DNA from 3 places in the Streptomyces sp. NPDC060049 genome. Region 1 is predicted to be linked to each of the others. Evidence: riboswitches for the same ligand, from Rfam matches in the RefSeq annotation. Region 1 holds a riboswitch; each other region holds the start of a gene.

Region 1 (12,339 bases):
GGCGGTACGCCTCCTCGGCAGCCGGGCCGCGATCCTCGCGGGCCTGCTCTCGGGCCTGGCGTTCGGCGCCCTGGGGGTCGGGGTCCGCATCCTGAACGGCATCGAGCCGTTCTCGTTCCCCGCCCTCCTGTCCGATCCGGCCCTCTACGCCATCGTCCTGGCGGGGGTCGGCGGCATGTACCTCCACACGGTCGCGCTCCAGATCGGCTCAGTGAACGGCGCCACCGCCGCCCTGGTGGTCGGCGAGACCGTCCTGCCCGGCGCCATCGGCGTCCTCTGGCTCGGCGACGCCTCCCGCCCCGGCATGGCCTGGCTGGCGGTCCTCGGCTTCGTCCTGGCGGTCACCGGCGCGGTGGCTGTCGCCTGGTTCGGCAACCACGACGGGGCCGAGGCGCAGACCCCCGCCGAACCGGTCCCGGTCGGGTGACCGCGCCGCGCGGTCACCCGGGCGCCCGCAGCACGGACGCCACAAGCGCGGACGCCGGAGGCACGGGCGCCGCAAGCACGGATGCACGACGGCGCGAGACCCCCCAGGTCCGGTAGGGGACGGGGTTCCGCGCGGCGCCGCTCCCCCGGCCCTATTCCACCGGGAGGACGACCACCTCGGCCGGGGCGAAGGTCACCGCGACCCGGTCCCCGACCGCCGGCGCCCCCGCCAGCCCGCATTCCGCCTCAAGCTGCGGCCCCGCCTGCGGCCGCAGCAGCAGGGCGACGTGCGTGCCCCGGAAGGTGCGGGACACCACCTCGCAGCCCAGCCCCTCGGGCGACAGCACGACCCCGGCGGGCCGGATCAGCACCCGCCGCGGGCCCTCCTCAGCCCCGGCGGGGACGGGCACCGCGCCCCAGGCAGTCGCCGCCGTCCCCGCCGACACCACGGCCGGGACCACGTTCTCGAAGCCCAGGAAGCGCGCCACGAACTCCGACGCCGGCCGCTCCCACACCTCCAGCGGCGTCCCCGCCTGCGCGATCCGCCCGTCCCGCATCACGACCACCCGGTCGGCCAGCGCGAACGCCTCGCCCTGGTCGTGCGTGACGGCCAGCACGGTCGTCCCCAGCCGCGCGAACAGCCCCCGCAGCTCCACGACGAGCCGCTCGCGCAGCCCCCGGTCCAGCTGCCCGAGCGGCTCGTCCAGCATGAGCACCCGCGGCGACGGCGCCAGCGCCCGGGCCAGCGCGACCCGCTGCTGCTCGCCACCGGAGAGCGAGGCCACCGCCCGGCCCTGCGCCCCGGGGAGCCCGACCAGCTCCAGGAGCTCCGCGACCCGGCTCCCGGAGGACGCCTTCGAGGAACCCCGCATCCGCAGCCCGAACGCCACGTTCCCGCCCACGTCCCGGTGCGGGAACAGCTGGTGGTCCTGGAACATCAGGCCCACCCCCCGCCGGTGCACGGGTACCCCGGCCTGGTCGGCGCCGCCCAGCAGCACCCGTCCGCCCGAGACGGACTGGAGGCCGGCCACGACCCGCAGCAGGGTGGACTTGCCGCTGCCGCTCGGTCCGAGCACGCACACGGTCTCGTGCTCGGCCACCCGCAGGTCCACGGAGTCCACGACGGCGCGCTCACCGAAGCGGACCGACACCCCTTCCAGCTGGAGCAGTGCCATCAGAACTCTCCGGAGGTCTTGTCGGGTCGCAGTCTCTCCAGCAGCAGCAGGGACACAGCGCACACCAGCATCAGAATCGTGCTCAGGGCCATCGCCTGCCCGTAGTTCATCTCCCCCGCCCGGCCCAGCAGCCGTGCCACGGCGACCGGGAGCGTCGGACGGTCCGGACGCGCGATGAAGACGGTCGCGCCGAACTCCCCGAGGGACACGGCGAAGGCGAAGCCCGCCGCGATCAGCAGGGCCCGCCGCACCATCGGCAGGTCAACCTCCCGCCAGACCCGCGGCGGCGACGCGCCGAGCACGGCGGCGGCCTCCCGCAGCCGGCCGTCGACCGCGCGCAGCACGGGCAGCATGGTCCGTACGACGAAGGGCACGCCCACCAGCGCCTGGGCCAGGGGCACCAGGATCCACGAGGTCCGCAGGTCCAGCGGCGGCTCGTCGAGGGTGATGAGGAAACCGAAACCGACCGTCACGGCCGACACCCCGAGCGGCAGCATCAGCAGCGCATCGAAGCCCCGTACGAAGCGGCCCGCGCGCCGGGTCAGGGCGGCGGCCGCGAGTCCGCCGACGGCCAGCGCGATGGCCGTGGCGGCCAGCGCGTACTGCAGGGAGTTCCAGATCGCCTCCAGTGGCGGCACCAGAAAGGTCCCGCCGCGGCCGCCGGCCTCCTGGAGTTCCCGGTAGAAGCCGAAGCCGTAGCCGCCGGGGGCGTCGAAGGAGCGTTCCACGAGCACGCCGAGGGGGAGCACGATCAGCAGCGCGACCGTCAGGAGCACCCCGCCGAGCAGGGCGCGCTGCGCCCAGCCGCGCGGCCGGTGCGAGGTCCGCGCCGGGTCCACGAGCCGCAGCGCGGTCTCCCGCTTGCGCACGGTCCAGGCGTGCACGCCGAGGATGCCGCCGAGCGCGGCGAACTGCACCATCGTCAGTACCGCGGCCGTCGGCAGGTCCAGGAGCTGCGCCGTCTGCCGGTAGACCTCCACCTCCAGGGTGGAGTACGCGGGGCCGCCGAGGATGAGTACGACGCCGAAGGAACTGAAGGTGAACAGGAACACCATCAATGAGGCGGCGCCCACCGCCGGGGCCAGCGCGGGCAGCGTCACCCGGCGCCAGGCGGCGAACCGCCCGGCGCCCAGCACCCGGGCCGCCTCCTCCTGGCGCGGGTCCAGCTGCGCCCACAGCCCGCCGACCGTGCGGATGACGACGGCGTAGTTGAAGAAGACGTGCGCCAGCAGGATGGCCCACACGGTCGTGTCGAGGCGGATCCCCCACACCTCGTCCAGCAGACCGTTGCGCCCCACGAGCCCCAGGAAGGCCGTGCCCACCACGACGGTGGGCAGTACGAACGGCACCGTCACGACCGCCCGCAGCAGCTGCTTGCCGGGGAACTCGAAGCGTGCGAAGACGTACGCGGCGGGGAGCGCGATCAGGAGCGTGAGCACCGTCGAGGCGAACGCCTGCCAGGTGGTGAACCAGAGCACCTCTCCGATGTCGGGCCGGGCCAGCACCTCACCGATCCGACCGAACTGCCAGCCCGTGTCGGTCTTGAGCCCGCGCCCGACGATCGCGGCGACGGGGTAGGCGAAGAACAGCCCGAAGAAGAGGAGCGGAACGGCCATCAGTGCGAGTCTGACGACCGTCGCCCGCCCGCTCTCCTTCGGTGCGGCACCCACTCGTCCCATTACTTCACGACGAGCGTCGACCACGCCTTGACCCACTGGTCGCGGTTCTTCGCGATGGCTTCGGGGGCGACCGTCTCCGGCTTCTCGATCACGACGCCGTGCTTCGTGAACAGCTCCGGCAGCGCCGCGTCCTTGGTCACGGGGTTCACGAACATCTGGAGCGGCATGTCCTCCTGGAACTTCTTGGAGATCAGGAAGTCCAGGAGCGCCTTGCCGCCCTCCTCGTTCTTCGCGCCCTTGAGCAGACCCGCGAACTCGGTCTGCCGGAAGCACGTACCGGTCGCGACGCCCGTCGGGGCCTCGGCCGGCTGCGGCTCGCCGTAGAGCACCTCGACCGGCGGGCTGGAGGCGTAGGAGACGACCAGCGGGCGGTCGCCCTTGGCCTTCTTGCCGCCCGCCGAAGCGGAGAAGCGCTCGTTGTAGGCCTGCTCCCAGCCGTCGACGACCTCGACGCCGTTGGCCTTCAGCTTGCTCCAGTAGTCCTTCCAGCCGTCCTCGCCGTACTTGCCGACGGAGGCGAGGAGGAAGCCGAGGCCGGGCGAGGAGGTCGCCGCGTTCTCGGTGACCAGGAGGTTCCTGTACTCCGGCTTGATCAGGTCGTCCAGCGTCTGCGGCGGGGCGATCTTCTTGTCGGCGAAGTAGGCCTTGTCGTAGTTGACGCAGATGTCACCGGAGTCGACCGGGGTGACCCGGTGCTCCTTGTCGAGCACGAACTCCGGCTTGACCCCGGCCAGCCCCTTGGCCTCGTACGGCGTGAAGATGCCGTTGTCGAGGGCGCGAGAGAGGAGCGTGTTGTCCACGCCGAAGAACACGTCGCCGCGCGGGGAGCCCTTGGTCAGGATCTCCTGGTTCAGCGCGGCGCCCGCGTCGCCCGACTTCAGGACCTTGACGGTGTAGCCGCTCTGCTGCTCGAACTCCTTGAGGACCGTGTCGGTCGCGTTGAAGGAGTCGTGCGAGACGAGGGTGACCGTCTTGGACTGGGGGGCGTCGCTCGCGCCCGCGGCCCCGTCCTTGCCGTCGGAGCCGCCGCATGCGCTGAGCGTGCTGACGCCGAGGGCGGCCGCGAGTGCGGCGCCCGCGAGCTTCTTGGTGGTGCTCACTGTGATTTTCCTCCTGGGATGTCCAGGAGAAGACGCGGCCCCGCCCGGCGCTCTGTTCGGAGCGGACGCCGGGCAGGGCGCAACAGCTTGAGTGGTGACCGAACTTCCTACCCCGAATGACCGGGGCGAGGTTCAGAGGGTCTGCGGTGACGGATACCGCACTCTCAGCGCTGTGGCGCTCCCCTGTCGGAAATATGAAATTGGTTCGGCCACAGGGTACCCCTTGGCCGAATGTGAACCTCGACTGGCGTAATCAGCGCTCCGAGGCGGCGAGCTGACCGCACGCGCCGTCGATCTCCTGACCGCGGGTGTCACGGACGGTCACCGGCACGCCGTGGCGGGCGATGGCATCCACGAACGCCTTCTCGTCCTCGGGCCGCGAGGCGGTCCACTTCGAGCCGGGCGTCGGGTTCAGCGGGATCAGGTTGACGTGCACGCGCTTGCCCTTGAGGAGCTTGCCGAGCAGGTCGCCGCGCCAGGCCTGGTCGTTGATGTCGCGGATCAGTGCGTACTCGATGGAGATGCGGCGGCCGGACTTCTCCGCGTACTCCCAGGCCGCGCCGAGCACCTCGCGGACGTTCCAGCGGGTGTTCACGGGGACCAGCGTGTCGCGCAGCTCGTCGTCCGGCGCGTGCAGCGAGACGGCGAGGCGGCACTTGAAGCCCTCGTCGGCGAAGCGCAGCATGGCCGGGACCAGGCCGACGGTGGAGACGGTGATGCCGCGCTGTGACAGGCCCAGGCCGTCGGGCTCCGGGTCGGTGAGGCGGCGGATCGCGCCGACGACGCGGTTGTAGTTGGCGAGCGGCTCGCCCATGCCCATGAAGACGATGTTCGACAGCCGGGCCGGCCCGCCGGGGACCTCGCCGTCGCGCAGGGCGCGCATGCCGTCGACGATCTGGTGGACGATCTCGGCCGTGGACAGGTTGCGGTCGAGACCGGCCTGGCCGGTGGCGCAGAACGGGCAGTTCATGCCGCAGCCGGCCTGCGAGGAGATGCACATGGTGACCCGGTCGGGGTAGCGCATCAGCACGGACTCGACGAGCGTGCCGTCGTGCAGCTTCCACAGGGTCTTGCGGGTGGTGTCGTCGTCACAGGAGATGTGGCGGATGACGTTCATCAGGTCGGGCAGCAGCTCGTCGCGGAGCTTCTCGCGGGAGCCCGCCGGGATGTCCGTCCACTCGGCCGGGTCGTGCGCGTAGCGGGCGAAGTAGTGCTGGGAGAGCTGCTTGGCCCGGAACGGCTTCTCACCGATCGCGGCGACGGCCTCCCGGCGCTCCTCGGGGGTGAGGTCGGCGAGGTGCCGGGGCGGCTTCTTCGCTCCACGAGGGGCGACGAAAGTGAGCTCTCCCGGGACAGGGCGGGCCATGGCAGGTACTCCTTGTAAGACGAAAGGCGCGCCGCAGAAGCAGCACGCCTTCCAAGAGTAACCGCCCCGGCCCCGCCGGGGTTTTTCGTGATACGTGGATCAGCCCGTACCCACGAAAGCCGCCAGCAGCAGCCACACCACCGGGGCGGTGGGCAGCAGCGAGTCCAGCCGGTCCATGATGCCGCCGTGACCGGGCAGCAGCGTGCCCATGTCCTTGATCCCGAGATCCCTCTTGATCATGGATTCGCCGAGGTCGCCCAGCGTGGCGCTGACCGCGACGGCCAGGCCCAGCAGTAGGCCCTGCCACCAGACGCCCCCGTCGACCAGGAACTCCATGCAGAGCGCCCCGGCCGCCATGGCGAAGGCCACCGCCCCCAGGAGCCCCTCGCGGGTCTTCCCGGGGCTGATGCGCGGGGCGAGCTTGGTCTTGCCGAAGCGCCAGCCCACCGCGTAGGCCCCCGTATCGCTGACGACCGTCAGGACCAGGAAGGTGACCACGCGCTGCGGCCCGTCGTCGGCGGTGAGCAGCATCGCGACGAAGGTGGCCAGGAAGGGCACGTAGAACGCCGCGAAGACCCCGGCTGTGACGTCCTTGAGGTAGTCCTCGGGCGGTTCGGTCATCCGCCAGACCAGGACCGCGAGGGCCGTCAGTGCCATCGCCACCCAGGCGCCCTCGGCCCCGCGGACGTAGCCGGCGATGACCATCGCCGCGCCGCCGATCGCGAGCGGGACCAGCGGGGCCTTGATGCCCTTCTGCTCCTGGAGCCGGGAGGTGAGCTCCCACAGGCCCACGACGACCGCTACGACGACCACGCCGAGGAAGACCGCCTTGACGATGAACAGCGAAGCGAAGATCACCGCGCCGAGGCCGACGCCGACCCCTATGGCGGCACGCAGATCCCGCCCCGCACGCTTCTTCTGCGGCGGGGGCGGGGGGTCCTGCGGTGCCGACGGAGGCGGGGGCGGGGGGCTGGGCATGGGCTCCTGCGGCGGCGTCTCGGCGCGGAAGAGGGAGCCGCCGTCGACGGCGGCCCCCCGATCGCGTGCTTCCCGGTCGTCGAAGTCACGGCCGGCGGCATCGGGCACGATGGGCATGGGCCGAGTGTGCGGGCCCGCCTGCGCATCGTATGCGGGACCCGCCGGAACCGGCTCCGGCTGCCAGGAAGTGTCGTTCATCAGACTTCGAGGAGCTCGGCTTCCTTGTGCTTGAGGAGCTCGTCCACCTGCGCGACGTACTTCGCGGTGGTGTCGTCGAGCTCCTTCTCGGCGCGGCGCACCTCGTCCTCGCCGGCATCCTTGTCCTTGACGAGCTTGTCGAGGGCGTCCTTCGCCTTGCGGCGGATGGCGCGGATCGAGACCTTGGAGTCCTCGGCCTTGGTGCGCGCGACCTTGATGTACTCCTTGCGGCGGTCCTGCGTCAGCTCGGGGAAGGTCACCCGGATGATGCTGCCGTCGTTGCTGGGGTTGACGCCCAGGTCGGAGTCGCGGATGGCCTGCTCGATGTTGCGCAGGGCGCTCTTGTCGAACGGGGTCACGATGGCCATGCGCGGCTCGGGAACCGAGAACGAGGCGAGCTGGTTGATGGGCGTGATGGCGCCGTAGTACTCCGCCACGATCTTGTTGAACATCGCCGGGTGCGCACGACCGGTGCGAATCGCGGCGAAGTCTTCCTTGGCGACGACGACGGCCTTTTCCATCTTCTCCTCGGCCTCGAGGAGGATCTCTTCGGTCACCACGTGCTCCTGCATGTCAGAAATGGATGGTTCAGGCGGGCGGAGCCGGTTCGGCCCGGCGGGTTCGAACCGGCAGCGGTGTGCTCGGGCCCGAGCGCTCAGGCCCGGGTGCTCTGGTCGCTCACGAGCGTGCCGATCTTCTCACCCTTGACGGCGCGGGCGATGTTGCCCTCGGCCAGCAGCTCGAAGACCAGGATCGGCAGCTTGTTGTCGCGGCACAGCGTGATGGCGGTTGCGTCGGCGACCTTGAGGTCGCGGGAGAGCACCTCGCTGTACTCCAGCGCGTCGAACTTCACGGCGTCCGGGTTCTTCTTGGGGTCCGAGTCGTAGACCCCGTCGACGCCGTTCTTGCCCATGAGCAGGGCTTCCGCGTCGATCTCCAGGGCGCGCTGGGCGGCCGTGGTGTCGGTGGAGAAGTAGGGCATGCCCATGCCGGCGCCGAAGATGACGACGCGGCCCTTCTCGAGGTGGCGCACGGCGCGCAGCGGGATGTACGGCTCGGCGACCTGGCCCATGGTGATGGCGGTCTGGACGCGGGAGTCGATGCCCTCCTTCTCCAGGAAGTCCTGGAGGGCGAGGCAGTTCATGACCGTGCCGAGCATGCCCATGTAGTCGGACCGGGCCCGGTCCATGCCGCGCTGCTGGAGTTCGGCGCCGCGGAAGAAGTTGCCGCCGCCGATCACGATGGCGATCTCCGCGCCGTCGCGGACCACCGCGGCGATCTCGCGCGCGATGGCGTGGACGACGTCGGGGTCGACGCCAAGTCCTCCGCCACCGGAGAAGGCCTCGCCCGACAGCTTCAGCATGAAGCGGCGGCCCTTCTTGTCCTGGTCGCTCTTGTCGTCGGAAGCGGTGTGGGTGTCCACGCCCTGATTCATGGAGATCTCCTCGTGCACATACGAAGAAGGCCATTGCCGGTGGGTCCTCGCGGTTCCCTCTGCGGCAATGGCCTCCTCGTCAGATCTGCGGTCGTCCTGCGCGGACGCGGACGACTGCTTCAGACCCTACCGGGGTCCGGTGTCCGTCGCGTACGGACGGACTCAGATGCCGACCTTGATGCGCGAGAAGCGCACCAGGGTGACACCAGCCTCGTCCAGAACCTTCTGGACGGACTTCTTGGCGTCCAGGGCGTAAGCCTGGCCGAGCAGCGTGTTGTCGCGGAAGAAGCCGTTGACACGACCCTCGACGATCTTCGGCAGGGCGGCCTCGGGCTTGCCCTCCGCGCGGGTGACCTCTTCGGCGACGCGGCGCTCGGACTCGACGACGTCGGCCGGCACGTCCTCCTTGGAGAGCCACTTCGGCGCGAACGCGGCGATGTGCTGCGCGATGCCGCGGGCGACCTCGGCGTTGGGCTTGTCGAGCTCGACCAGGACGCCGATCTGGAACGGCAGGTCGGGCATCGTGCGGTGCATGTACGCCGACACGTAACCGCCGGTGAACTGCGCGAAGCGGTCCAGGACGATCTTCTCGCCGAGGTTGGCGTTGGCCTCGTCGACGAAAGCGGTGACGGTCTTGCCGGGCTCGATCTCGGACGCGAGGAGCGCCTCGAGGTCGGCCGGGGAGGTCGCGGCGACGTGCGCGGCGAGCTGGTTGGCGACAGCCAGGAACTTGTCGCCCTTGGCGACGAAGTCCGTCTCGCACTTCAGCTCGACGATGACACCGGAGGTGTTGTCGTCGGCGATCTGGGAGACGACGGCACCGTTCTCGGCAGAACGGCCTTCGCGCTTGGCGACGCCCTTCTGACCCTTGATACGGAGCGCCTCGACGGCCTTGTCGACGTCGCCGTCGGAGTCGACCAGCGCGTTCTTGCAGTCCAGCATGCCGGCGCCGGTGAGCTCGCGGAGCTTCTTGACGTCAGCGGCGGTGTAGTTCGCCATGAGTCTGTGATTCTCTCTCGAAGTCGTAGATCTACGGGTGAACGGCGGAGGAGTCGCGCCTCGGGCGCGGCTCCCCCGCCGTCATCGTCCGTGCTGTGAGTGCCCGGCGTGTGAACGCCGGGCGCTCTCAGTGGGTCAGGCCTGCTCGGCGTCGGCGGCCGGAGCCTCGACGACGGCCTCGGCGACAACCTCGGCCTCGGCGGCCGGAGCGGCCTCGGCCGGGGCGGCGGGGGCCTCGACAGCGGCCTCGGCCGGAGCGGCCTCAGCGTCGTCGGCCTTCTTCTCGCCCTCGAGGAGGTCGCGCTCCCACTCGGCGAGCGGCTCGGCGGCGGCCTTCTCGCCCGGCTTCGAGTCGCCAGTGGCGGCACCGGAACGGGCGATGAGGCCCTCGGCGACGGCGTCGGCGATCACGCGGGTGAGCAGGGTGACGGAGCGGATCGCGTCGTCGTTGCCCGGGATCTTGTAGTCGACCTCGTCGGGGTCGCAGTTGGTGTCGAGGATCGCGACGACCGGGATGTGGAGCTTGCGCGCCTCACCGACGGCGATGTGCTCCTTCTTGGTGTCGACGATCCAGACGGCGCTGGGGACCTTCGACATCTCGCGGATACCACCGAGGGTCTTCTCCAGCTTGATCTTCTCGCGAGAGAGGACCAGGAGCTCCTTCTTGGTGAGACCCGACGCGGCGACGTCGTCGAAGTCGATCGCCTCAAGCTCCTTCAGACGCTGGAGGCGCTTGTAGACGGTGGAGAAGTTGGTGAGCATGCCACCCAGCCAGCGCTGGTTGACGTACGGCATACCAACGCGCGTCGCCTGCTCGGCGATGGCCTCCTGGGCCTGCTTCTTGGTACCGACGAACATGATGGAACCGCCGTGGGCGACGGTCTCCTTCACGAACTCGTAGGCGCGGTCGATGTACGACAGCGACTGGAGCAGGTCGATGATGTAGATGCCGTTGCGCTCCGTGAAGATGAAGCGCTTCATCTTCGGGTTCCAGCGGCGGGTCTGGTGACCGAAGTGGACGCCGCTTTCCAGCAGCTCCCGCATCGTTACGACGGCCATGGCCATCTCCTTGTTTTCTCGGTTTGGTTCCTGACGCCCCTGTCGCGCCCTGCCCCCGAAGAGGGGACCGAGAGACGCTGTCACCCGGCCTGAGCGGCCGGTGTGCTGGGGCGTGCGAAGTCGACCCGGTGACCCGGATCGCCACAAGAAGTGTACGGGACCCGGCGGTATGCCGGATGACGAGGTTTTCCACAGCCGGGCCGCTCGTCCACAGGCCGAGCGGGGGGCGCCCGCGGGCGGGATCCTGACGGCCATGACGGCATTCCTGTTCGCCCTGCTGCTGACCTTGTCCCTCACCGCCGCGCCGGCGCCGCCGGATGCTGCGGGACGACCGGGTGCTGCGGTACCACCGGGGGCGCGCCCCCTGCCGGCCCCCCTGACCGTGCTCCGGTGGTGGGACCCGCCCCCCACCAAGTACGCGGCCGGTCACCGCGGCGTGGACCTGGCGGCGGCGGTGGGCGCGGAGCTGCGCGCGGTCGGCCCGGGCCGGGTCCACTACGCCGGCCTGGTCGCGGGGCGCGGAGTGCTCTCCCTGACCCTTCCGAACGGCCTGCGCACGACCTACGAACCCGTCCGCCCCCTGGTCGCGGAGGGCGCCGAGGTCACGACGGGCCAGGTGGTGGCCCTCCTCACGGACGGCACCCACTGCCTCCGCCCCTGCCTCCACTGGGGGCTCCTGAAGGCCGACACCTACCTCAACCCCCTCGCCCTCCTCCCCCGCCCGACCCCCCGGCTCCTCCCCCTGAACACCGCCCACCCGGACCCGCCGACCTGAGGCCGAAGCGCACGGCAAAGGGGCCGGCCCGCGGGCCCGGCAAGATCCGGAAGAGACGGCCTAACCCCCGACGCCCCGCAAAGCCATCGCCACAGCCGCGTCCGTGACGACGGCCGGCTCCTCCCCCGAGGCCGCCTCGATCCGCCGCACGGCCGCGTCCACGACACCCTGGAGCAGCATCGCCGCGAGCCGCGGCTCCACCTGCCCCAGCGCGGCCAACGCCTCCACGATCATCGCGACGAGCCCCCCGTGCGCGGCACGGATCTTCTCCCGCGCGCCGGCGTCCAGCTCACTCGCCGAGATCGCCACCACGGCCCGGTGCCGGCGGTCCCCCACCAGCCCGAGCTGGCTGCGGACGTACGCCTCGATCTTCGCCTCCGGCGTCTGCGCCTCGGACATCGCCGCCTCGATCTCGGCTGCCCACACGGGGAAGTCCACCGCGCAGAGCTCCTCGACGACTGCTGCGCGGGAGCGGAAGTACTCGTACACGGAGGAACGGGCGAGGCCCGTCCGCTCGGCGAGGGCGGGGAAGGTCAGCGCTTCCGTCCCCCCTTCTGACAGCAGGGAACGCGCGGCGTCCAACAGGGCGCCGCGCTGCATCGACCGGTGCTCGGCCACGGAGGCCGCTCGAATCCTGGGCACGCGTCCACTCTACGGAGGTACCGCAAGGCCGGGGCTCGCCGGACGAACCCTCGAGCCGCCTTCGAGCCACCCACGACGCCCCACCGACCCGAAGGCGCCGCTCAGCGCCCGACGTCCGCCAGCTTCGCCCGCAGCTGCAGCACCGACTTGGTGTGGATCTGGCTGACGCGGCTCTCGGTCACACCGAGCACGTTGCCGATCTCGGCGAGCGTGAGGCCCTCGTAGTAGTAGAGGGTCACCACCGTCTTCTCCCGCTCGGGCAGCGTGTTGATGGCCCGTGCCAACAGCCGCCGCAGCTCGCGGTCCTCCGCGACCTCCACCGGGTTGTCGGCGGCGGTGTCCTCCAGTGTGTCCATCAGCGAGAGGCGGTCGCCGCCCTCCCCGCCGACGTGCAGGAGCTCTTCCAGAGCGACCACGTTGGCCAGCGACAACTGGCTGAACACCGCGTGGAGTTCCTCGACTCCGATGCCCATCTCACCGGCGACCTCTCCTTCGGTCGGGGTGCGC
Region 2 (6,130 bases), on a different contig from region 1:
TCGCCCATCTGGAAGTGCACCTTGGTGGCGAGCACGACGTCGTCGCGCCGGCCCTTGAGGGCCTTGCCCACGATCGTCTCGGACTCCCCTGCCGAGTACATGTCCGCGGTGTCGACGAAGTTGATCCCGTGGTCGAGCGCCGCGTGGATGATCCGGCCGCACTCCTCGTGATCCGGATTCCCCACCGCCCCGAACATCATCGTGCCGAGGCAGTGCGCACTGACCTCGATGCCGGTCCCACCCAGTGTTCGGTATCGCATGCTCATGCGCCCGGACTCTAGAACCTGGAGCGCACTCCAGCACAAGCCCCTTGCCCCGCCCCCGTTCCCAACGCACGGACGCACGGCGGCCCGTGACTCCCCCCGGGGTCACGGGCCGCCGTGCCGTGTGAGGCGTGGAACCCGCCCCGTCAGTCGGCCAGCGGGAGGTACACGCGGTTGCCCGCCGCGGCGAACTCGGCGGACTTCTCCGCCATGCCCGCCTGGATCTCATCGGCCTTCAGGTCACCGCCGTGCTCGCGGCGGATGTCCTGCGAGATCTTCATCGAACAGAACTTCGGACCGCACATGGAGCAGAAGTGCGCTGTCTTCGCCGGTTCGGCCGGAAGGGTCTCGTCGTGGAACTCGCGGGCCGTGTCCGGGTCGAGCGCGAGGTTGAACTGGTCCTCCCAGCGGAACTCGAACCGCGCGTCGGACAGGGCGTCGTCCCACTCCTGGGCGCCCGGGTGGCCCTTGGCCAGGTCCGCCGCGTGAGCCGCGATCTTGTACGTGATGACACCGGTCTTCACGTCGTCGCGGTTCGGCAGGCCCAGGTGCTCCTTGGGCGTGACGTAGCAGAGCATCGCGGTGCCCCACCAGGCGATCATCGCGGCGCCGATACCCGAAGTGATGTGGTCGTAGGCGGGCGCGACGTCCGTGGTCAGCGGGCCGAGCGTGTAGAAGGGCGCCTCCTCGCAGATCTCCTGCTGGAGGTCGATGTTCTCCTTGATCTTGTGCATCGGGACGTGCCCGGGGCCCTCGATCATCGTCTGCACGTTGTACCGCTTGGCGATCGTGTTGAGCTCGCCCAGCGTCTTCAGCTCCGCGAACTGCGCCGCGTCGTTGGCGTCCGCGATGGAACCGGGGCGCAGGCCGTCACCCAGCGAGTACGTGACGTCGTACGTCGCGAGGATCTCGCACAATTCCTCGAAGTTCGTGTAGAGGAAGTTCTCCTTGTGGTGCGCCAGGCACCACGCCGCCATGATCGAGCCGCCGCGCGAGACGATGCCGGTCTTGCGGCGGGCGGTCAGCGGCACGTACGACAGCAGTACGCCGGCGTGGACCGTCATATAGTCGACGCCCTGCTCGGCCTGCTCGATGACCGTGTCCTTGTAGATCTCCCAGGTCAGGTCCTCGGCCCGGCCGTCGACCTTCTCCAGGGCCTGGTAGAGCGGTACGGTGCCGATCGGCACGGGCGAGTTGCGCAGCACCCACTCGCGCGTGGTGTGGATGTTGCGTCCGGTCGAGAGGTCCATGACCGTGTCGGCGCCCCACTTGGTCGCCCAGGTCATCTTGTCGACCTCCTCCTCGATCGAGGAGGTGACCGCGGAGTTTCCGATGTTGGCGTTGACCTTCACCAGGAACCGCTTACCGATGATCATCGGCTCGATCTCGGGGTGGTTCACGTTCACCGGCATGACCGCACGACCGGCCGCGATCTCCTCGCGGACGACCTCGGGGGAGACGTTCTCCCGGATCGCGACGTACTCCATCTCCGGAGTGATCTCGCCGCGTCGGGCGTACGCGAGCTGCGTGACGGCGGCGCCGCCACGGCCCCGGCGGGGCTGGCGCGGACGGCCCGGGAAGACCGCGTCGAGGTTCTTGAGGCCGCCGCGCGGCGAGGTGTGCTTGATGCCGTCGTCCTCGGGGCGCACGGGACGGCCGGCGTACTCCTCGGTGTCTCCGCGGCCGATGATCCAGTTCTCGCGCAGCGGCGGCAGGCCCCGGCGCACGTCGGTCTCGATCTGCGGGTCGGTGTACGGCCCGGACGTGTCGTAGAGCGTCACGTCCTTGCCGTTGGTGAGGTGGACCTGGCGGACCGGCACCCGGATGTCGGGGCGGGAGCCCGCCAGGTATCCCTTGTGCCAGCCGGGCTGGCGCTCGGTCTGGCCGTCGGCGTCCTGGCCGACGGCAGGCGTGCGTGCGTCCTGAATGGTCATGAGACCTGATCTCCCTACGCCGGCATTACCCGGTAACAGGTTCGGCGGTCGACGCAGCCTCTTCCCGTACGCATATCTGACGCGCGTACGGTGATCAGCGCCCTCTCAGCCCGGTGCTCCGAGCTCCCGCGTTGTGCAAAGTAGCCCCCACGCTAGCGTCATGTGTGGCGTGCTGAACAGTGGGCCCCCTCATCTCTTGCGATGATCAGCCGGTGACGTCCTCGCTGCATCCCCCCACCGAGCCCACAGATCCCGCCGCTCACACCGGCCACGCGCACCCGGAGCCCGGGCACTCACACGGGCACTCCCACAGCCACGGACCCGCGGCCCCCGTGTCGAAGCACCTGCGCAAGGTGATCGCGGCCGTACTGATCCCCTTCGCCACCGCCGTGGTGATCGGCATGGCGGTGCTGTGGCCCGGCGGCGCCCCGGGCCACGAGCGAACGGGAGTGGGCTTCGACCGGCAGACCCAGCGGGGCAAAGTCGTCACGCTGGAGCAGGTCGACTGCAAATCCGTGAACGCGGCGCAGGTGCCCGCGACCGGCGACACGTCCACCCCCGAGGGGCGCGAGGCCGTGGCCTCGCAGAAGGGCGAGTGCAAGAAGGCCACCATCGAGGTGGGCAGCGGCCCGGAAACGGGACGCACGTTCTTCGAGATCGTCCAGCCCGGCGCACCACGGCAGTTGGCGGACGGACAGGAAGTGGTGGTCGCCTACGCGCCGGACGCGCCGCGGGATCTCCAGTACTCCGTGATCGACGTGAACCGCAAGCTCCCCTTGGCGCTACTGGCCGGCATCTTCGCCGTCGCCGTCGTCCTCGTCGGGCGGATGCGCGGGCTGTTCGCGCTCGTCGCGCTCGCCGTCAGCTTCGCCGTACTGACCCTCTTCATCCTGCCCGCGATCCTGCAGGGCTCGAACCCGCTGGTCGTGGCGGTGGTCGGAGCCAGCGCGATCATGCTGATCGCGCTCTACATGTGCCACGGCCTGACCGCACGCACCTCGGTCGCGGTCCTCGGCACCCTCGTGTCACTGCTGCTGATCGGCCTGCTGGGCTCGCTGTTCATCGACTGGGCGTTCCTCAGCGGCAACACCGACGACAACACCGGGCTGATCCACGGGCTCTACCCCGATATCGACATGAGCGGCCTGCTGCTCGCGGGCATCATCATCGGATCGCTCGGTGTGCTCGACGATGTGACGGTCACCCAGACGTCGGCGGTCTGGGAACTCCACCAGGCCGACCCCTCGATGGGGCCGCGCGGCCTGTATCGGGCGGGCATCCGCATCGGCCGCGATCACATCGCCTCCGTGGTCAACACCTTGGTACTGGCCTACGCGGGCGCGGCACTGCCGCTGTTGCTGCTCTTCTCGATCGCGAACAGCAGCATGGGTTCGGTGGCCAACAGCGAACTGGTCGCGGAGGAGATCGTACGAACTCTCGTGGGCTCGATCGGGCTGGTCGCCTCGGTCCCCGTGACCACGGCCCTGGCCGCGCTGGTGGTATCGGCCGACCGCGCGCCGGACCCGGCGACCGCGGCGGCCTCGGGGCCGCTCCGCGGCGGCACGGGCCGGCGGCGCAAGCGCTGAAGGACGGACCGGCAAGCGCGGCTGGTCAGGTCGCGCACACGGCCGGTCTCGAGGAACGGCGAGGTGGAGCACTCAGCGCGTCGGCACGCTGAGCCGTGGTGCGGTGGTGCGTGGTGCGGTGGTGCGTGGTGCGGTGGTGCGTGGTGCGGTGGTGCGTGGTGCGGTGGTGCGTGGTGCGGTGGTGCGTGGTGCGGTGGTGGTACCGAGCCGGCGGTTACGTACAGTGACGTCAGGCGTCAGCCGGCGTTCTGCTCGTTCTGCCGCGATTCGGCCAGGATCTTGTCGAGCGCCTCGTCGAGGTTCTCCTCGAAATCTCCGAGGTTGCGCTCCTGGCCGAGCGGAACGATTCGGTCCGTACGGTCGAGGAACGCGACGAGCGGCGCCGCGCTCGCCCGGAACAGAGCCCGGTCCCCGCCCACCTGCAGCCGGATGTGGACGTCGCACAGCTCCTCCGGATCGGTGGGAGCGATGCGCACATCCCCGTCGCCGCACGGTTTGTTGATGCCGTCGAGAAGAAGCTCCCGGCCGAACGCCCACGTCACGGGCGCGTCTCCGGGAAGGTGGAAGGTCAGGCGGACCGCATAGGGGTCCCGAGCTTCGTACCGGAGCTCTACCGGGATCCGGAACGAGAGCTCCTCGGAAACGAGGAAGCTCATCATGACCTCTGCCTGTACCGACTCGCGCATTGCCTACCCCGCTGTAGTGGAAGTGGCCAGGAATGATCCCCCAGGGCCTTCTTGACAAGAGTGGTGTAAGCGCTTGCAGATCACAAGGAGTGAATTTTCAGATACTGATAGAGAACGAGAGGGTGCTCAACAGCGCGCCTACTTCACTCCGTAGTCGATCGACTACATACGGCAACCGGTCTTCATCGTGCAGAGGGAGGGAAATGGCCATGGTCGCGGCGGTGTCGCCGGCCGTGATGGGGATCGCCGCACAGACGGTTCCCAGGGAGTATTCCTGACGTTCGGTCACCGGCTGCATCCGCTCCATGGAGCTGATCCGCTGCTCGAGGGCGTGGAAGTCCCTGACCGTGTAGGCGGTGAGGGCCTCGACGGGGTGGCGGTCGTAGTGGTCCTTGCGGGCCTTCTCGTCGAGCTGGCCGAGCAGGCACTGACCGATGGCGTGCGCGTGGCCGGTCTCCCGGAAATCGGCCCACTCCTCGCAGGCCGGGTCGGCCGCGGAGTCCGATACGCCGACGACCTCGATTTCACCCTCGCGGTAGACCGCGAAGTAGACGGGGGCCCCGACCGCGTCGCGGAAGTGCGCGAGGGAGTCGAGGATCATGCTGCGACGTTTCTGCTGGAGCCCGCCACCCGCCAGTCGACCGGCGGCGTCCCCCAGGACGAAGACGCCGCTCTCCCGGCGCAGATAGCCCTCGTGCGTCAGGGTGCGCAGCAGGTGGTACGCGGTGGGAAGCGGGAGCCCGGCCTCGCGCGCCAGCTGTTTCGCCGGAGCTCCCTCGCTATGGGAGCCCACCGCTTCGAGCAGCCTCAGCGCCCTCTGCACCGAACCGATCAGGGTCGGCACACCGGCGTTGTGAACCGAAGACAAAGCTCACCCCCAGGCGTGGCGGCAGGCCTCGGGGGCCCGCCCTGCGGGGGCCGCCCCCGCGTGTGCCGTGACTCCTGGGGGTCATGCTCGGCGGCTGTTGGCAAAACCGCGGGTCAGGGCGGCAGTACCGGCTTTCGGTGCCCAGGGAACGGCACAGATTGCCACTCTATCCGCCGATTCCCCCGCTGTGAGCGGTTTGGCCCTTCACGTTCCCTCACCTGGGTTAATCCCGAAGCCGCCGGGCCGTGCGGTGTCCTACCACTCTCCGGCGGAGGACTTGGAGCCGCCGCCGGTGAACTTCTTGACGACGAAGATCAGACCGCCGACGAGGGCGACGAGGAGGAGTGCCTTGAAGAGGAAGCCGATCAGCGCGCTCAGAACGCTCGTGATCACACCGCCGAAGACGAACAGCACGAGCAGCGGAACGGCGACCCACTTGACCCACCAGGGCATGCCCTCGAATATCCCTCGGATGCCTTCCATGTCCCAACCTCTTCCTTGTCCGTGACTTCCTGCTTTCGATGCTAGGAGGCCACGGCCACCGGCGGGGGCCCGCAAGCCCCCGGAGTCCCCTGATCCGCCCCCTAGGGGGACGGGCCCGCGAACCCTCAGCCGCCCGGCCCGCTCACCCCTCCGGCGGCGAGAAGACCACCATCACCTTGAGGTTCTCGGTGATGTGGTGGAACTTGTGCGGCACGCCGGCCGGGACGTAGACCACGCTCCCGTTCGCCACGGTCGTCGTCTCCTCCCCGACGGTGATCGAGGCCCGGCCGCTCACGACGAAGTACACCTC
Region 3 (6,130 bases), on a different contig from region 1:
CGGGATGTCGCCCTGTCCGAGGTGCAGTACGTCGGAGCCGATGGCGTGCGCGACGTCGGCGCGGTCGTTCACGGCGAGCAGCTTGCCGTGGCGGCGGGCTGCGTCGGCGAAGACCTGGAGGTGCTCCAGCTCCTCGCCGGCCTCCATGCCCTTGTCGCGGAGCTGGACGATGTCGACGCCTCCGGCGAGGACGGCGTCGAGGAACCGGGGGAGGTCACCCTGCCGCTTGCGGGCGTCCGTGCACAGGTAGAGCCGGGCGTCGGACAGCTGGGCGGCGATGGCGGACATGGGTACCCCCGGGATGGTGTGTCGTACGTACGCGGTGTGCGGTCCCCGGCCGGGGACCGCACACCGCGCGTGGCGTTGCGCTGCCTCCACCTCGTGAGAGGTGGGGTCAGGTCAGATGGCGAGCGCCTGAGCGCGGCGCTTCACCTCCGTGCCGCGATTCTCGCTCAGCGCCTGCACGGGGGTGCCCGGCAGGCTGTCGTCGGCGGTGAACAGCCACTCCAGGATCTCCGCGTCCGTGAAGCGGTCGTCGCGGAGCACGGTCAGCAAGCCGACCAGGCCCTTGACGATCTTGTCCCCGTCGATGAAGGCGGCGGGCACCTGGAGGGAGCGGTTCTCGCCGCGGCGCACCGCGAGCAGCTGACCTTCCTTGACCAGCTGGCGAACCTTGGTCACTTCGATGTCGAGCATCTCCGCGATGTCGGGGAGGTACAGCCAGGCGGGAACAAGGGCATCGATCTTTGCGTCAATCTCGGTCACGGACACAAGCCTGCCATCTCGGACTCGCTGCCGGTACCCGAGCGGCCCCGTCCGGGTCCCGGCCGGGCGCCCGCGCCCCCTCGCGAGCCTCCCGACGGCACTCCCCGTGCTGGTGCCGTGACCGGAAAGGTCCGCCGGGTCGCGGCATCGGGGCGTGTTTCACACATCCCGCTCCGCCCGCGGCGCCAGGCGCTCCTTCGAAGAACACGCTTCACACGGTCGCCGACTTCAGTGCGACCGCGGGGTCGGCGACCTTGGCCGGGTCCACCCGCGCACCCGATTCGACGAGGCGCCGGCCCTGGGCCAGGTCGCGGGGGCGGCCCACCGCCAGGACGGCGACCATCCGGTCCTCCCGCAGCCAGCACACCGACCAGGCCTCGGCCTCCGGGTCGCCGCGCCACACCAGCGCGTCCGAGGCGCCATGGTGGCCCGCGTACTGCACGAAGCGGCCGAACTGCTCGGACCAGAAGTACGGCACCGGGTCGTAGACCTGCTCCGCGGTCCGGCCCGCGGCCTGGTCACCGCCCCGGCCCGGGACCTCGTCGCCGCCCCGGTCCGCGCGCCGGCCCGCGGCCTCCTCGCCGCCCCGGTCCGCGGCCTGCGCCCCGGCCGGGTCGGTGGTGCGCGCCGCCAGGATGTTCGCCGCCACCACCCTCGGCCCCTGCAGCGCGTTGTCCCAGTGGTGCACCAGCAGCCGCGCCCCGTACCGCCCGGAGGGGAAGGACGCGCAGTCCCCCACCGCGTACACCCCGGGCACCGAGGTGCGCAGGTGCTCGTCGGCGACGACCGCGCCGTCGGGACCCAGTTCCACGCCCGAGCCCGCCAGCCAGTCCGTCGCGGGCCGGGCGCCGATGCCCACGACGACCGCGCCGGCCGCCAGCTCGCGCCCGTCCCCCAGCAGCACCCGGCCCTCCTCCACGGAGGCCACCCGCGCGCCCGTCAGCAGCGAGGCGCCCGCCTGCGCGTACCAGCGGCCCATCGGCCCGGCCACCTCCGCCGGCAGCGCGCCCGCCAGGACCCGGTCGGCCGCCTCGACGACGGTCACCTCGCAGCCGGCCTCGCGCGCCGCCGTGGCGAACTCCGCGCCGATCCACCCGGCGCCGACGACCACCACCGCCGAGGCCGCCGCGAGCACCGGCCGGAGCCTGGCCGCGTCGTCCAGGGTGCGCAGCAGGTGCACGCCCGGGACGCCCTCCGCGCCGGGCAGGTTCAGCGGCCGCGCGCCGGTCGCCAGTACGAGGATGCCGTACGGGACCGGGCCCGCCTCGGTGTCCACCTCGCGGGCGGCCGGCCGCAGGCCGGTGACCTCGACGCCGAGGCGGAGTTCGATGTCCAGGCCTTCGAAGTCGACGTCGAAGGCCGAGTCCTCGGCTTTGCCGAGGAGCACCGCCTTGGACAGCGGCGGCCGGTCGTAGGGCTGGTGGGGTTCGGCGCCCAACAGGGTGACGGGGCCGGTCCAGCCCTGTTCCCGGAGGGCGACCGCTGTCTGGACCCCGGCCATGCCGGCGCCTACGACGACGACGCCGCGCCGCGTGTGTTCCGTCTGTTGCGTCTGCTCGCTCACGCGGTCCAGCCTAATCATCTGACGGTCCGTCAGGAATAGCGGGCGCGGACCCGGCACGGAACCGCAGCGGGGAGGCAGGCTTACCCGGCGTCGGGCTCGGCGTTACTCTGGCCCCCGAACCTATCGCGGGAGTCCGGGCGCACCGGGCTGAGAGGGAGGCTGGCCGGCCTCCGACCGTACGAACCTGATCCGGGTCATGCCGGCGAAGGGAGGGGCTGGACGCCCATGCACTCATCCAGGAAGAGCCGGAGTCCCGGCTACGACGTCCTCGTCATCGGGGGCGGGATCATCGGCCTGGTCACCGCCTGGCGGGCGGCCCGGCACGGGCTGCGCACCGCCCTGGCCGACCCGGCGCCCGGCGGCGGCGCCGCCCAGGTCGCGGCCGGCATGCTCGCCGCCGTCACCGAGCTGCACTACGGCGAGGAGACGCTGCTCGGGCTCAACGTCGCCTCCGCCGCCCGCTACCCGCAGTTCGCCGCCGAACTCGCCGAGGCCAGTGGCGGCATGGACATCGGCTATCGAGCCTGCGGCACCCTCGCGGTGGCCCTCGACTCCGACGACCGCCTCCACCTGCGCGAACTGCACGCCCTCCAGCGCCGCTGCGGCCTGGAGTCGCAGTGGCTGACCGGCCGCGAGTGCCGCCGCCTGGAGCCGATGCTGGCCCCCGGCGTCCGCGGCGGCCTGCGCGTGGACGGCGACCACCAGGTCGACCCGCGGCGCCTCGCGGCCGCGCTGCTGGCCGCCTGCGAGCGGGCCGGGGTCGCCTTCCACCGCGCGAGGGCCGCGCGGCTGCTGATCACCGCCGACCGGGCTTCCGGGGCGGTCCTCGACGACGCGGACGCCACCGAGCTGCCCGCCGGCCAGGTGGTGCTGGCCGCGGGCTCGCTCAGCGGGCGCCTGGACGGCGTACCGCCCGAGGTCGCGGCCCCCGTACGGCCGGTGAAGGGCCAGGTGCTGCGGCTCGCCGTGCCGCCGTCGTACGCGCCGTTCCTGTCGCGGACGGTACGGGCCGTCGTGCGCGGCAGCCACGTGTACCTGGTGCCTCGCGAGAACGGCGAGCTCGTCATCGGAGCCACCAGCGAGGAACTCGGCTGGGACACCACCGTCACCGCGGGAGGGGTCTACGAGCTCCTGCGCGACGCCCACGAACTGGTACCCGGCATCACCGAACTCCCGCTGGTGGAGACCCGGGCGGGGCTGCGGCCCGGCTCGCCGGACAACGCCCCGCTGCTCGGCCCGACCGACCTGCCCGGCCTGCACCTGGCCACCGGTCACTACCGCAACGGGGTCCTGCTGACCCCGCTGACCGGCGACGTCATGGCGGAACTGCTGACCACCGGCCAACTCCCGGAGATCGCCCGCCCCTTCACCCCCCGTCGTTTCGCCCTCACGCGGCAGGAGTCGTACGCATGACCATTTCCGTCAACGGCGAGCAGCGCGAGATCGCGGCCGGAACCACGCTCGGCGTGGTGGTCGCCACCCTCACCCAGGCCACCAAGGGGGTCGCGGCGGCCCTGAACGAGACGGTGGTGCCGCGCGGCCAATGGCCCTACACCTCCGTGCGGGACGGCGACCGCGTCGAGATCCTCACCGCGGTCCAGGGAGGCTGAGCACATGGCGGACATGCCCGACGACGCATTCACCCTGGCCGGCCGGAGCTTCTCCTCGCGCCTGATCATGGGCACGGGAGGGGCGCCGAGCCTGGACATCCTGGAGCGGGCGCTGGTGGCCTCCGGCACCGAGCTCACGACGGTGGCGATGCGCAGGCTGGACCCGACGGTGCAGGGCTCCGTCCTGTCCGTGCTGACCAAGCTCGGGATCGCGGTGCTGCCCAACACGGCGGGCTGCTTCACGGCGGGCGAGGCGGTGCTCACCGCCCGCCTGGCCCGGGAGGCCCTCGGCACGGACTGGATCAAGCTGGAGGTCGTCGCGGACGAGCGGACGCTCCTCCCGGACGGGGTGGAGCTGCTCGACGCCGCCGAGGTCCTGGTGGACGAGGGCTTCACGGTCCTGCCGTACACGAACGACGACCCGGTGCTCGCGCGCAAGCTGGAGGACGTGGGCTGCGCGGCGATCATGCCGCTGGGGTCCCCGATCGGCTCGGGGATGGGCATCCGCAACCCGCACAACTTCGAGCTGATCACGGAGCGGGCGGGGGTCCCGGTGATCCTGGACGCGGGGGCCGGCACGGCCTCGGACGTGGCCCTGGCCATGGAGCTGGGCTGCTCGGCTGTGATGCTCGCCTCCGCGGTGACCCGCGCGCAGCTTCCCGTCCTGATGGCGGCGGCCATGCGGGACGCGGTGACGGCGGGCCGCTTCGCGTACCGCGCGGGCCGCATCCCGGAGCGCCGCTTCGCGGAGCCCTCCTCCCCGGTGGAGGGCCGCGCCGCCCTCGACCCGGAACGCCCGGCGTTTTGAGCCCGTGGGCCGGCGATCGGGCCCCGCCGGCGTGTGGGGCGCGGGCTCGGGGCCGACCCCGGCAGCGGCGCCGCAGGCGGACCGCCGCGTCACAGCTGCGCTGCAACCACGGTCCCCGGGACGGCACCGCGCCCGGCCCTCGTAGAATCGCCGGGTGGACACGACCATGGAAGACCCCCTTGTCGGGCAGACGCTCGACGGCCGCTACCGCGTGGACGCCCGTATCGCGGCCGGCGGCATGGCCACGGTCTACCGGGCCGTCGACACCCGCCTCGACCGCGTGCTCGCGCTGAAGGTGATGCACCCGGCGCTCGCCGCCGACGGCGCCTTCGTCGACCGGTTCATCCGGGAGGCGAAGTCCGTGGCCCGCCTCGCCCACCCCAATGTGGTGGCGGTCTTCGACCAGGGCATGCACGGGCCTTACACGTACCTGGCGATGGAGTACGTCTCGGGCTGCACCCTGCGCGACGTGCTCCGCGAGCGCGGTGCGCTGCAGCCCCGTGCCGCCCTCGACATCCTCGAACCGGTCCTCGCCGCCCTCGGCGCCGCGCACCGGGCCGGCTTCGTGCACCGCGACATGAAGCCCGAGAACGTGCTGATCGGCGACGACGGCCGCGTCAAGGTGGCCGACTTCGGGCTGGTCCGGTCCGTCGACTCCGTCACGAACACCACGGGCTCCGTCCTCGGCACGGTCTCCTACCTCGCCCCCGAGCAGATCCAGAACGGTGTCACCGACACCCGCGTGGACGTCTACGCCTGCGGTGTCGTGCTCTACGAGATGCTCACGGGCTCCAAGCCGCACACCGGCGACAATCCCGCCCAGGTGCTCTACCGCCACCTCGGCGAGGACGTCCCGCCCCCCTCGGCGGCCGTCCCCGGCCTGCCGGCCGCGCTCGACGAGCTCGTCGCCCACGCCACGGCCCGCGATCCCGAGCTGCGGCCCCACGACGCCGCCGCCCTCCTCGGGCTGGCCCGGGACGCCCGCGCGCGGCTCGGCGAGGCCGAGCTGGACGTCGTACCGCCGCAGGCGCGCGCCCAGGAGCGGACCGCCGCCGAGGACCGCACCAGCGTGATCCCCCGGCCGGTCGCCCCGCACTCCGCGCCGCTGTCCCACACGTCCCGGCTGGCGTCTCCGCCGCTGCCCCCGGCCGGCCCCCGGCGGCCGCGCCGGCGCGGGCTGCTGCTCGTGGTCGTCGGCGTGCTGCTCTCCCTCAGCCTCGGCACGAGCGTCTGGTACATCAGTTCCGGACAGTTCACGAAGGTCCCGAACCTGCTCGGCAAGACCGAGGCGGACGCCAAGTCCCGCCTGTCGGACGCCGGTCTCGGCGTGAAGCGGGTCGATCGGAAGTTCAGCGACTCCTTCGCCAAGGGGACGGTGATGAA

What was found. Region 1 has a riboswitch for thiamine pyrophosphate ahead of ACFWBY_RS14175 (thiamine ABC transporter substrate binding subunit). Riboswitches for the same ligand answer to the same signal wherever they lie in the genome.
Region 2: linked by a shared signal. The riboswitch ahead of thiC (phosphomethylpyrimidine synthase ThiC) and the one ahead of ACFWBY_RS14175 (thiamine ABC transporter substrate binding subunit) in region 1 are both predicted to bind thiamine pyrophosphate.
Region 3: linked by a shared signal. The riboswitch ahead of thiO (glycine oxidase ThiO) and the one ahead of ACFWBY_RS14175 (thiamine ABC transporter substrate binding subunit) in region 1 are both predicted to bind thiamine pyrophosphate.

Annotation. Positions count from the first base shown of each region.
Region 1 is NZ_JBHWVV010000006.1:350,438-362,776, reverse strand. Features, by position in the region: gene ACFWBY_RS14190 (hypothetical protein) at 1-427, shown strand, start outside; gene ACFWBY_RS14185 (ABC transporter ATP-binding protein) at 579-1,601, opposite strand; gene ACFWBY_RS14180 (ABC transporter permease) at 1,601-3,217, opposite strand; gene ACFWBY_RS14175 (thiamine ABC transporter substrate binding subunit) at 3,280-4,380, opposite strand; TPP riboswitch at 4,467-4,575, opposite strand; gene rlmN (23S rRNA (adenine(2503)-C(2))-methyltransferase RlmN) at 4,634-5,746, opposite strand; gene ACFWBY_RS14165 (phosphatidate cytidylyltransferase) at 5,846-6,922, opposite strand; gene frr (ribosome recycling factor) at 6,922-7,479, opposite strand; gene pyrH (UMP kinase) at 7,578-8,357, opposite strand; gene tsf (translation elongation factor Ts) at 8,520-9,356, opposite strand; gene rpsB (30S ribosomal protein S2) at 9,492-10,415, opposite strand; gene ACFWBY_RS14140 (M23 family metallopeptidase) at 10,669-11,190, shown strand; gene ACFWBY_RS14135 (TetR/AcrR family transcriptional regulator) at 11,251-11,808, opposite strand; gene whiG (RNA polymerase sigma factor WhiG) at 11,934-12,339, opposite strand, start outside.
Region 2 is NZ_JBHWVV010000015.1:113,900-120,029, forward strand. Features, by position in the region: gene ACFWBY_RS26490 (aldo/keto reductase) at 1-260, opposite strand, end outside; gene thiC (phosphomethylpyrimidine synthase ThiC) at 410-2,197, opposite strand; TPP riboswitch at 2,192-2,337, opposite strand; gene ACFWBY_RS26500 (YibE/F family protein) at 2,422-3,783, shown strand; gene ACFWBY_RS26505 (SsgA family sporulation/cell division regulator) at 4,020-4,469, opposite strand; gene ACFWBY_RS26510 (IclR family transcriptional regulator) at 4,567-5,304, opposite strand; gene ACFWBY_RS26515 (DUF5326 family protein) at 5,593-5,820, opposite strand; gene ACFWBY_RS26520 (cupin domain-containing protein) at 5,963-6,130, opposite strand, start outside.
Region 3 is NZ_JBHWVV010000010.1:59,991-66,120, forward strand. Features, by position in the region: gene thiE (thiamine phosphate synthase) at 1-288, opposite strand, end outside; gene ACFWBY_RS20005 (Rv2175c family DNA-binding protein) at 400-765, opposite strand; gene ACFWBY_RS20010 (NAD(P)/FAD-dependent oxidoreductase) at 977-2,329, opposite strand; TPP riboswitch at 2,445-2,557, shown strand; gene thiO (glycine oxidase ThiO) at 2,555-3,742, shown strand; gene thiS (sulfur carrier protein ThiS) at 3,739-3,939, shown strand; gene ACFWBY_RS20025 (thiazole synthase) at 3,953-4,747, shown strand; gene pknB (Stk1 family PASTA domain-containing Ser/Thr kinase) at 4,902-6,130, shown strand, end outside.